Regions from separate parts of the Solibacillus sp. FSL W8-0474 genome, predicted to be linked through region 3. Evidence: riboswitches for the same ligand, from Rfam matches in the RefSeq annotation. Region 3 holds a riboswitch; each other region holds the start of a gene.
What was found. Region 3 has a riboswitch for preQ1 ahead of NYE67_RS02440 (QueT transporter family protein). Riboswitches for the same ligand answer to the same signal wherever they lie in the genome.
Positions count from the first base shown of each region.

Region 1: it holds a riboswitch for preQ1, as region 3 does, so the genes downstream of both, queD (6-carboxytetrahydropterin synthase QueD) here and NYE67_RS02440 (QueT transporter family protein) in region 3, are expected to answer to the same signal.
Region 2: it holds a riboswitch for preQ1, as region 3 does, so the genes downstream of both, queF (preQ(1) synthase) here and NYE67_RS02440 (QueT transporter family protein) in region 3, are expected to answer to the same signal.

Region 1 is NZ_JBBOQJ010000001.1:3,969,475-3,973,765, forward strand. Features, by position in the region: gene NYE67_RS20145 (hypothetical protein) at 128-709, shown strand; gene queE (7-carboxy-7-deazaguanine synthase QueE) at 839-1,567, opposite strand; gene queD (6-carboxytetrahydropterin synthase QueD) at 1,560-2,033, opposite strand; PreQ1 riboswitch class I at 2,159-2,205, opposite strand; gene NYE67_RS20160 (M2 family metallopeptidase) at 2,411-4,003, shown strand.
Region 2 is NZ_JBBOQJ010000001.1:198,976-203,266, reverse strand. Features, by position in the region: gene NYE67_RS00980 (VUT family protein) at 1-499, opposite strand, end outside; gene queC (7-cyano-7-deazaguanine synthase QueC) at 499-1,167, opposite strand; gene queF (preQ(1) synthase) at 1,280-1,780, opposite strand; PreQ1 riboswitch class I at 1,904-1,950, opposite strand; gene NYE67_RS00965 (DUF2294 domain-containing protein) at 2,037-2,381, opposite strand; gene NYE67_RS00960 (trimeric intracellular cation channel family protein) at 2,650-3,318, shown strand; purine riboswitch at 3,349-3,448, shown strand; gene NYE67_RS00955 (MFS transporter) at 3,511-4,291, shown strand, end outside.
Region 3 is NZ_JBBOQJ010000001.1:482,378-486,668, reverse strand. Features, by position in the region: gene NYE67_RS02455 (ABC transporter ATP-binding protein) at 1-233, opposite strand, end outside; gene NYE67_RS02450 (ABC transporter permease) at 226-1,266, opposite strand; gene NYE67_RS02445 (ABC transporter substrate-binding protein) at 1,463-2,479, opposite strand; PreQ1 riboswitch class I at 2,772-2,816, shown strand; gene NYE67_RS02440 (QueT transporter family protein) at 2,822-3,307, shown strand; T-box leader at 3,479-3,686, shown strand; gene NYE67_RS02435 (metal ABC transporter ATP-binding protein) at 3,747-4,291, shown strand, end outside.

The DNA of each region.
Region 1 (4,291 bases), 3.5 Mb from region 3:
CATTTATTATTTCTTTTATTTATGGATTGTTGAATCAGGAGTGATGAAAGAGAGCGCTTGCTTATGTTTTGGATAATTAGTGAGGGGTAACAACATATAAGTATTTATGGGGAGGGTATAGAATATTATGTTCGGAATATCTGACCTTATCTCACTTATCATTTCTGCATTTATTATATTGCCTGTTGTTGTATTTCTTCGGGAAATGGGCTATATAATTGTAAGTTGGCTTTTTGGTGTAAAAGAACCAAGATTAACAATCGGATCTGGACCAAGATTTATGAAACTTGGGATGTTTGATATTCGTAAAAACTATCATATTTATAGTTGGTTTTCGTATGATGAGTTGAAATATGAAAGCAAGTTTTCCTATATTTGTATTTATTCAGGCCCTATTCTAATTAATCTCTTCTTAGGTCTTACAATCAACTTTTTAATTGCCAATGGCTGGGCAGAAGAATACAAAACATTTTGGGATCGTTTTGTTTTTTATGCCTTTTATTATGTACTGTTTGATATAGTCCCAATGGTTACGTTTAACGGCAAGCCTAATAACGGTATGATTATTTATCAAATGATTAGGTATGGGAAACGTATCGATTCGAGTAACGAACCCTTTCTTCCAGCAACTTCAGATGTAGAGAAAGAATATCAAGAGTATATGAAGAAATATGAGGAAAGTAAAAAACAAGAAAAAGAAAAACCGTAACTTCAGGACTGTTGACATAAATGAAACTTTAATTCGACTACACATTAAAGAAAAGGCCCACAAAATCATCATTTAATTTTGATTAACTTATAATAAAAGAAGAGCCGGTATGACCGAGCTCTTCTCTTGCTAAACACCTCTTTTATTTCCCCAGATAAGGGTATGCAGCTGGGGTAATACCTTCACATTTTTTAATTCTGTATCCATCATTACTTTATCGATTAACTGTTCGTATTTTTCCAATAAATGCTCAACCAATCCTGATGTATTATTAGATGTAATATCATCATTTCCAACTTGAAGATAAAAAGGAGTATTCGGAAATTGAAGGTGTACTTGTTTAGCATAGGCATAATCTTCTTCATTAAAGACCACAATTTTAAGAGAGATACTCTGATTGCTGCTTCTATCTCTAAGCTTTTCCAAAATATAAGAAAGCATAGAAAAGTCAGTCTTCATGCCGGAACTAGGGGGCTTAGGTGAAATTGTTAATTCATCTACTTCATACAACCAATCTTGCCACTTGCTTCCCTGTGTCTCAACGCCAATCTTTATATTATTCTCTTTTAAAACTTTAACAAGCGATTCCAGATTACGCAGTAGTGCAGGATTTCCTCCTGAAATTGTGACAAATGAAAAGCCGTTTCCCCCACGGCGTTTTAACTCTGACCAAATTTCTTGTGCTGTCATTTGAACAATAAGGTGTTTGCCACTGCCATCCCATGTAAAAGATGAGTCACACCAGGAACAAGAATAATCACAGCCAGCTGTGCGTACAAACATAGTCTTCTGACCAACCACCATTCCTTCTCCTTGTATCGTCGGACCAAAAATCTCTAAAACCGGGACTTTACTCAATTTCCATCCACTCCCTTCTTGCTTCGGCATAGCTTGTTGGAGTTTCATATAGCTTAATAAATTCTACTCGTGCCCCTTGAAATCGATGTTCATCAAGCAAGGCTTCATTCAACTTTTCAAAAATCCAGACGACAATATTTTCTGCAGTCGTATTCATCGGTGGCAAAGTCTCATTTAAATAGTGATGATCTAAATAAATCTCTATTTTTTGTTTCCAAATCTCCTTGATGTCACCAAAATCAATTACAATTCCTCGTTCATCGGTATAACCACTCAATCCTAAGACTGCACGATACGTATGACCGTGTAAGTTTTTACATTTGCCCTCATAGTTGTGTAAATGATGAGCTGCATCAAACGTAAATTCTTTGCTAATGAGAACACGTTTTGAATGATATTTTAATTGATTACTCTGGATATCTTCATCAATTTTTTGTAGCTTTTCAACAATTCTAAAATTAGTCATGTATTAAAAACTCCTCCCTGAAAATCTTCCCGACACATTTCAAGAGAGGCACTATGATTCATTCTATTAAAACATATGTAAAAACAGAAAAAGCCACGTCCTTTATGGACATGGCAAGTTGTCATGTTTCCATAGTTTTTTATAGAGGGTATAAGCTATGAACCTCTCCCGTTCAATTCCGGGCATTCTTTTATAAGGACATTCTATATAAAGTATTAGGAAATTTCAAATTTATTATTCCATAAAAAACATTAAATTGTATTTTCAAACAATACTTTCCAATAATTTATTCAATTTTTAAAGGTGTTAGCATATCTTTACCGAATTATTAATATTGTAAAAATTGCAGGATACTTTATTGAGGAAGGTAGCGATTTATGGAGACATTACAAACTTTTCTAAATGATTTCAATAATCAAATGCAAGTATTGCACAATGCTGCGACTGAAGCAGCATGGATGGCTCAAACAACCGGAGACCCTATGTGGGCAGATAAATTGAGTGAAGCTGACACACAATACAATCTTTTATTCTCTTCAAAAGATACCTATGAGAAAACAAAGCAATTTTTAGCAATGGAAAATATTACGGAGACTGAAAAACGTCAGCTTCAACTTTTATTATATGGAATGGAAGCCAACCAACTTCCCGAAGAAGTAATTGCTGATATATCAAAAAGAAGTTCTGAATTAAATTTATTATTTAACACTTACTCCCCTGAGGTGGATGGGAAAACGTATTCTGCGAACGAAATTCGGGAAATATTAATGTATAGCGATGACCAGGAATTACGCAAAAAAGTATGGTTTGCTAGTAAAGAAGTTGGAAAAGTTGTGGAAAAAGGGTTGCTTGAGCTCGTAAAAAAACGCAATGAAGCTGCGCAAATGCTCGGTTATGAGAATCATCATCACATGAGCTTTGCTCTTCAAGAACTTGACCGCGATGAGGTATTTGCTATTTTTAACGACCTCGTTCTTCAATCAGATGAAGCTTACCGCTCGATGAAAAGAGAGCTTGATGAACAATTGTCAGTTAAATTTGGTATTACGCCAGAGGATATACGTCCATGGCATTATATTGACCCCTTTTTCCAAGAAGCACCTCCATCTGAGTTAACAAACACAGACTCTTTCTATAAAGGGAAAGATATTTTAGAGCTTACTACCGATACGTTCAAATCAATGGGTATCGAAATTAACGACTTATATGCAAAAAGCGATTTATTCCCTGGTGATAATAAAAATCCAACTGCTTTTTGTATAGATATGAACCGTGAAGGCGACATTCGTGTCCTTTGTAGCATAGTGGCGGATACGTATTGGATGGAAACAAACCTTCATGAGTTCGGCCATGCAGCTTATTATAAGTATATAGACTCTAACCTCCCATTCCTATTACGCTCTGAAAGTCATATTTTAACAACAGAGTCGATTGCGATGCTATTCGGGAAAATGGGAAAAGATCCCCGCTGGTTAAAACGATTCCTACAAGTAGATGAAGAAACTGTAAATGCGCTCTCTCCTGAACTAGAAAAGTTTCTGCAGTTACAAATGCTAATCGCCGTAAGATGGATTGTGACCTTTGTTCTTTTTGAAAGAGAACTATATGAAAATCCTGATCAGAATTTAAACGCTTTATGGTGGAAAATTGTCCATAAAATTCAGCTTGTCACACCCCCGGATTCAACAGATAATCCAGATTGGGCAGCAAAGATTCACTTTTCACTTGCACCAGTTTATTACCACAACTATCTTCTAGGGGAATTAATGGCTGCACAGCTACTTCGTCATATCGAAACAGAGGTATCTCCGGAATTTTTCACAAAAGAAACGGGGGAAGTTCTTATCAATCAATTTTTTAAACCAGCCGCACTCTATAACTGGAATGATAAAATACGTAATATAACGGGGGAAAGTTTAACCCCCTCTCACTTTGTAGAGATTTATTGTAAAACACAAATAAAAAGTTAATAAGTGAAAAAGGGTAGTTGGGACTATATGGTCTAAACTATCCTTTTTCTATTTCTAATGAAATAATTTGAAGTTTTAAAGTATAAAGCGAACCTTATTATTATTTTAAAAAAATAATTTAATCGTTCTTTATGATTTTTCTAAACTTATTCTCTACTTTACTTAGGTGAAGATATTCTTATTTAATGCAAAAAGTTCTACTTTTTCATTAATTTCATAGGTAGATAGATTTAACATATTTTTGAATATCTGATACTAATTATCAATATTTTAGAATATTTAAAAATT
Region 2 (4,291 bases), 280 kb from region 3:
GACTTAAAATCATAGCGCCTACCATTTGCATTACTGTTTTTACAATTATTTGCCCCACAATTGCTGCTGGAACGGCTGCCCAAGGTATAAAACCTGCTCCTAAAGGACTTAGCCCAACAACAACGAACACGATGGAATCCAAAAATCCTCCAACAATTCCACTATAGAACACACGCCACGCCATCGGTAATTTTAAACGTGTGTAAATTTCTGTATCGGCCGTTTCAGCAACTAAAAAAGATAGTGCAGATGCAGCTACAATAATTAACGTATCTCCTAATGAGAACGATACAGTTGCAGATAAAACTAAGGCCAGTAAGATGAACCCATATGTTTTTTTACGACCAAATTTATTTTGCACTAAATCCCGGAAAATAAATGTCGCACCAATTAAAAATGAACCCATCGGTATAATAAACATTCCCAATTCAAGCGGTGCAAAACGTGCTGTTACAACGTTAGCGGTCACAATAGATACTAAATAAAATAAAATTCTAATCATACTACTTCTCCTGTTTCCTTCGAGTGTAAATACGTTTCCATCCCTTGTAATCGCAGCTTACATGCTGGGCAATCCCCGCATCCATCCGCGATAATGCCGTTATAACATGTCAGTGTTTTCTCTCTTACATACTCAAATGCGCCAAGCTCATCGGCTAATGCCCATGTTTCAGCTTTATCAATCCACATAAGCGGTGTATGAATTACAAAGGAGCTATCCATTGATAAATTCAGTGTCACATTCAACGATTTTATAAAGATATCGCGACAGTCCGGATAACCGCTGAAATCCGTTTCGCATACACCTGTGACAATATGCTTCGCGCCAATTTGGCTTGCCAACACACCGGCAAATGATAAAAACAATAGGTTGCGCCCCGGTACAAAGGTTGATGGCAATCCGCCCTCTTCCCCTTCTTCCACTGGAATATCATCACGTGTTAAGGCATTTGGTGCGAGCTGATTCAGTAACTCCATATTTAAAATATGGTGTCGTACATTTTGTTCTTCGGCAATCTTTTTAGCGCATTCAATTTCCAATGCATGCCGTTGTCCGTAATCAAATGTTACTACTTCCACTGCTTTGAAATTTTTCAATGCCCAAAACAGACATGTTGTACTATCCTGTCCGCCGCTAAATACGACGAGTGCTTTTCCATCCTTCATCTTTTTGCTCCTTTTAAACGAAAAAACAGCACTAAGATTATGTGCTGTTTAATCTTAGTTTTTTATAGAGGGTCGCTAATAACCTCTTTCACCTGCAAGGTCTATTTAATTTTTAACGGTTGTCGATTTTTTCTGGATATAAATCATGGTTCATTAAACGGTAGTTGGCAATTTCCTCATATTTCGTGCCCGGACGACCGTAATTGCACCAAGGATCAATTGAAATGCCTCCACGCGGCGTAAATTTACCCCATACTTCTATGTAGCGTGGGTCTAACAGCTTGATTAAATCGTTCATAATAATATTCACGCAGTCTTCATGGAAATCGCCATGATTACGGAAACTAAATAAATATAATTTTAATGATTTACTCTCCACGATTTTTTGATCCGGAATATACGAAATATACATCGTCGCAAAGTCCGGCTGCTGTGTAATGGGACAAAGACTCGTAAACTCCGGACAATTGAATTTCACAAAATAATCGCGGCCAACATGCATATTATTAACAGACTCCAACACTTCTGGTGCATACTCAAAAGCATATTTTACATTTTGATTTCCTAATAACGTTAAATCCTCTAAACCATCTTTTTCGTGTCTACTAGACATGAAAAACCCCTCCTTCATTCATACCAAAGTATCCAAAGGAGGGGGTAAGCGTATCATCAATAAAAAACCACCGGATGCAATAAAAAAAAGCCACGTCCGATATGGACATGGCATAATATGCATGTATCCATAGTTTTTTATAGAGGGTATCAGCTATGAACCTCTCCTGAACAACTCAGGTATTTTAATCTTTCCTCATTCTATTAGAAATAAAGTCCATTGTAAAGAAATAATTGAACATATGGTACCTATTCCCCTACACGATTGGCTTTTCAAATATAAAAACCGATACAGCCATATCCTCTTCAACCTTTATATCCGAAAACAAATGAAGCAGCTTTGATCCGACGAGCTCCTCCAATCCTTCGGGAACCTGTTGCTTATAAATTTCCTGGATCATTTGGGTTCTCGCATTGTGAATAACCTTTTTTCCTTCTTCTGATTGAATAATAAATTTTTCAGTAGGTGTCAAAATGCCGTACATCGTCGTGACAGCCATATTCTCCACGAAATGCGTATAAATTCTATCCGGTCCTTTTCCATATAGCTCTTTACGTACTTTTCGTACGATTTCATTAAAAACGGTTTCCTTCTTCCCCATTTGTACAACCCCCTAGTTTATTCAAACTATACAATATAACTTTTAAAAAAATAAACTCTTCTCTCTCTATCTTGTTCTTTTAAAACAAAATAGTATAATAAAAGAAATAAATGGAGTTCCAATAATTGTTTTGTTGGAACGCTATTTGCATTTTATAAAATGGATTGATTCATTAGTAGGCACTGCTAATTTATTACTCCACTACAAGGTCTTTTTAAAAGACGTCTTGTGGTGGAGTTTTTTGTATTTTAAAGGAGGTTATATAAAGATGTCATGGATTGTTCTTCATTTTATCGGGATTATTTCATACGCAGCAACGGGAGCATTTGTCGCGCTTGAAGCGAGATTTTCATTTATAGGTGTATTTGCTTTAGGTTTTATTACAGCGTTTGGAGGAGGGCTAATCCGCAATGTAATTATAGGGATTCCTGCTACTGAACTGTGGGAGCAATCCACTATTTTAACAGTGTTCATAACATTAATGATCATCGTATTAATTCCGCTAAAATGGATTGATCATTGGAGAAGGTGGGGAATGTTTTTTGATTCAATTGGGCTTGCTTCCTTCGCACTTCAAGGTGCCATGCTGGCGAGTGAAGTTTATTCCAATAATTTAGGCGTGATGATTTTGGCTGCCCTATTTACTGGTGTCGGCGGCGGAGTCATGCGGGATGTGATCGCTGGTCGAAAACCACTTGCATTGAAGGAAGAAATTCACGCAATATTAACGATTCTATGTGCCCTCTCTATTTGGCTAGGCTGGAGCTCACCTCTAGCACTTACACTCATCGTTGTTATTGTAGTTACCATACGTTTGTCAGCCATTCACTATAATTGGCGGCTTCCTCTACCGTGTCATTATGAGGAAAATAGCTTTACTAATAGTGAAGTGAAATCAATTTCAAAGTTAAAACTTGATAAATCAAATGAAAGCTAGTAAACTATTCAAGTGCTCGTTTTATTACACAACAATATAGTAATATAGTACTGTATAACCTCAAGGATACGGCTTGAGGGTCTCTACCAGGAACCTTAAAATCCTGATTACAGAAAATGATTAATCTCATTTTTTGTAATCAGGATTTTTTTATTTTCTAAATTTTTCATCAGAAAGGATGTATAGCAGATTATGAATTTCAAAGTTATTATACTCGCATTATCAACTGTTGCTGTAGGTTTGGTTGAATTAATCGTTGGCGGTATTCTTCCAATTATTGCAACGGATTTGAATATTTCAATAAGCAGTGCCGGGCAGCTAATTACGGTATTCGCTCTTATTTATGCGATTGCCGGTCCAGTGCTATTAGTTTTAACGAGTAAGGTCGAACGGAAAAAGTTATACCTTATTTCGTTGTTTATATTTTTCATCAGTAATATCATGACTTATTTCAGTACGGATTATACCTTTATGATGATTGCCCGTGTTTTAAGTGCCATGAGTACATCACTGATTACTGTGCTCTCTTTAATAATCGCTGCAAAAGTTGTAGCTCCGACACATCGAGCAAAGGCGCTAGGTCTTATTTATATGGGTATTAGTTCTTCGCTTGTATTAGGTGTACCACTTGGAATTTTAATTTCCGATTATTTCGGTTGGCGTGTTATTTTCCTAGGGATTGCCATATTATCGGTAGGCTCTTTTATCCTGATTTCTATTTATTTAGAGCGCATTCCTGGTGAAATGGCCGTTCCACTTTCACAACAATTAAAGGCCGTTGCCAGTTCAAAAATTGGTACAGCCCATCTTGCCACGATGTTTATGCTGGCAGGACATTATACAATATATGCATATTTCACTCCATTTCTGGAAACGGAGCTTAACCTGAATTCAAGCTGGATCAGTCTTTGTTATCTATTATTCGGGATTGCCGCAGTGAGTGGTGGCGCATTTGGAGGCGCACTTTCAGATA
Region 3 (4,291 bases):
CGCTTATGTTCAGGTAAACGTGTTAAATCATTGCCATTAATAATGACGGATCCAAAGTCGGGTGTTAGGGCCCCGGAAATCATATTCATCATTGTCGATTTTCCTGCACCATTACTTCCAATTATTGTGACAAAATCGCCAGGTGCTAAGTGCAAATTAATATTATCCAATGCCATTTTCTCATCGGGTGTTCCTTCGTTAAACACTTTATTGATACTATCCAATTTAAGCAAGGCCATTCCCTCCCTGCTCAACTTTTAATTTTGCCTTTTGTAGTGCCATTCGTTCTTCCAAACGTTTTGCCTTACGTTTCTTTTCTTTATACTTATTAACGATTTGCGGAATTACTAATGCCAAAATAACGATAAATGCTGTTATTAATTTCATATCACCTGAATCCAGCCATTTTACACGCAACGCTAAAGCGTAAATCATACGGTAAATTATTGCCCCGGCAATAACAGCGAAGGTTACGCGTACAATCGATTTAGCACCAAAAATAGCTTCCCCTATAATAACAGAGGCCAAACCGACAACAATCATCCCGATACCTAATCCAACATCCGCAAATTTTGTATATTGCGCAATTAATGCCCCGGACAGTGCAACCATACCGTTTGAAATACCTAACCCTAAAATAACTAATGAATCAGTATTTGCCGAAAAACTGCGAATCATCCGTTTGTTGTCCCCTGTTGCACGAATCGCCAAACCGACTTCCGTTTTTAAGAACCAGTCAACGATAAGCTTAATAATAATCGTCACAACAAGCATAACGGCTAAAATACCCCAAGTTGTTGGCACCGTTGTCATACCCATTGACTTTAAAGCATTTGAGATGACTGAATCAATGCCTAAACTTGCCCAAAAATTATTAAATACTGTAAAAATTGTTTCTGAATTTAAGAGTGGAATATTTGGTCTTGTTACACCCGTATCGGAGCTTAATCCCATAATGCGAAGATTAATAGAATAAAGCGCGATCATCATTAAAATCCCTGCAAGCAGCGGATTGATTTTCCCTTTAGTGTGTAAAATTCCTGTCATACATCCAGCAATAAATCCAGCAACTGTTGCGACCAATGTTGCGAGTATCGGATTATAGCCAAGTACAATCATCATTGCGGCCGTACCTGCACCCGTTACAAAGCTTCCATCAACCGTTAAATCCGGAAAATCCAGCACCCGGAATGTTAAATAAACACCCAGTGCCATAATTGCATAGATGATTCCTTGCTCTACCGACCCAAACAAAGCTGTAAACATCTCGAATCATCTCCTATAATTTTTATCCACTGCACCTTGCGAGCTTATGAGTATCCATTAAAAAGTAGTTAAACGTTAATTCGCGCTAGGACCCTCTAGAATATTAGCCTTGGATTTCATTACGATGACTTTAGGCAGACCTTCTTTGAGGGCACAAGCGCGAATATTTATTCCTGGCTATTTACCAGCATTCAAATTATTGTACTTCTGCTTCCCACTCAGGTTTAACTTCTAAGCCTAAATTTTCTGCAGCCGCTTTATTGATGACTAATTTTAAGTTTGCTGGGTATGCTGCCGGAATTTCAGAAGGAGATTTCCCTTCCAATAAAATTTGAGCTGCCATTTGCCCTGCTTCATAACCGATATCGTAGTAATTAAAACCGTATGCTGCTAACCCGCCACGTGCTACAGAGTCCAATTCACCAACGATTAATGGTAATTTGTTTGCATTTGCTACATCGATAACTGATTCTAATGCATTTACAACTGTGTTATCTGTAATGATGTAATACGCTTCTACTTTACCTAATAATGATTCAGTTGCTTGTTTTACTTCCGCTGATGTTGAAGCAGATGCTTCTACAATTGTAATACCTTCTTTTGCTGCTAATTCTTTAGCAGTTGAAATTTGGGCTACTGAATTTTGCTCTCCAGCGTTATAAACCATCCCGACATTTTTTACACCGAGTTCTTTTAAAAACGCCATTGTTTTTGGCATTGTTTCCGGATGTAAATCAATTGTTCCAGTAACGTTTGCCCCTGGAGTTGCCATTGATTCGATTAATTCCGCACCTACCGCATCGGTTACCGATGTGAAGATAATTGGAATATCAGCAGTTGCACCTTTTGCCGCTTGTGCAGATGGTGTTGAGTTTGCAAAAATCAGGTCTACATTATCGCTTACTAATTGTTGTGCAATTGTCATGTTTGTACTGTTATCTCCATTAGCTGAGTTATCCACATATTCCGCTTTAATTCCTGCATCTTCAATCGCCTTTTTGAATCCTTCTTTTGCAGCATCTAATGATGGGTGCTCTACGATTTGAGTTGTTCCGATTTTAAATGTTTTTGCTTCATCAGTTTGTGCAGACTCTGTTCCTCCGTCACTAGCTGTAGCATTAGTAGCAGTATCTTGCTCTTCTCCACCGCATGCTGCTAAAAGTAAAAGAAGCCCAAATACTAAAAAGGAAAGCTTCGTTAATTTACGTGTCATATAATTTATCCCCCTATTATTCTCTGACGCTTTAAAGCGACGAACTTCATTTGGATGAAGTGTGAATTAAAATTATATTACCTCTTCATTTTCAGATAGTCAATAAGATTTAGAATGTTCAGATATTAAATTGAATTACTCATTATCCCTACATGTTAATTTCGCGCTTTAAACCACTGAATTATATATGTATTATTCAAAATTTTATCATTTGTCAATTTATTGAACTTTGAAGGGAAATTAGTTCTATAATTCTTTACTTTCTTTTTTAATATTGCTATGATTGCAGTTGCTTTGCGTGGTTCGTAACCATCCCACGTTAAAAAACTAGGAGGAATTAATATGAAAGTAAAGTTTCTTGCAACTAGTGCAATTATTGCAGCATTATATATTGCAATAACAATGCTAGTTGCCCCGATTAGTTTTGGACAAGTACAGTTCCGTATTGCCGAAATATTTAATCATCTGATCGCCTTCAACCCCCGTTTTATGCTGGGTGTTGTATTGGGTGTATTTTTTTCCAATTTCCTTATGTCATCTGTCGGTCCAATTGACCTAATTTTTGGCGTAGGACATACTATTCTTACACTTGGTATTTTTATTTTCATCTGTAAGTTTGTAAAAAACATTTGGGCACGTTTAGTTATTAATACGACACTCTTTACGTTTACAATGTTTATCATTGCGGCACAGCTTAACCTAGTGTTGGACTTTCCGTTTTGGGAGACATGGTTATTTGTAGCATTTGGGGAGTTTGTTGTTTTAGCAGTTGGCGCACCTATCATGTACACTTTAAATAAACGACTTGATTTCAAAAAATTGATCTAACATATATCGTTTCACCCACTGGCATTTAGTCGGTGGGTTTTTTGGTTAAGTTTTTTTAGAATTGTTTGACATTTTTATTTTCAGTGTTAGAATAAGCATATTCAAAATATTACATTACGGTAGCAGGTTGCGGGAGCGCGACCACCGTTTCAGTTGAGAAGAGTTTAGTTGAGTAAATTGTTGAATAAGAAGAGTAGCATTTCCCGTTTTGTATAGAGAGCGTATGGCTGGTGAAAATACGTCAAAAGGTAAATGTGAATGGGCCTTATGAAAGCTGCCGGCATTAGTCGGCGGACGGTACCCTGCCGTTATCAGGTTTAAGTGGAGGCTATTTTATAGCTTCAATCGAGGTGGCAACGCGGTGCAGATCGTCCTCAGCAAAAGTTTATTCTTTTGCTGGGGACTTTTTTTATTCCCAAAATTAAAAGGAGTGTGTCGAATGGCAATTCAACAACGTTTTCGTACATCAATGAAAAAAGTGAACGGTGATCTACTGACACCAATCTCCATTTTCCAACGTTTAAAGGGCGAACGAAAATTTCTTTTAGAAAGCTCATCCAAATATGAAGGTAATGGACGCTATTCCTTCATCGGCGTCAATCCAAGAAAAACCTATAGCGGCAACGGACAGCAACTTATTGATAAATCTCATCTATCCAATAGAGAGTACACATATGACGGTGAGCTTATTCAATTGATTAAACAAGTAATGCCGCGCATATCATCACATACCGAATATCCTTTTACAGGCGGGGGGATCGGCTATATTCATGCATTGCAAAAACCATCGCCTGAACTGCAGTTTCATGTTTACGATACACTCGTTATTTTCGATCATTTAACAGACGAGATTGCTGTTTTCCATACGAATATTGAAGCCGAGCAGGAGGAGCCAAATATTGATGTACTGATTGAGCAGTTGTTTACAAGTACAACACCAGAAGAAACATCGTATACCCTAAACCATGTCGAAAATGAACGAAA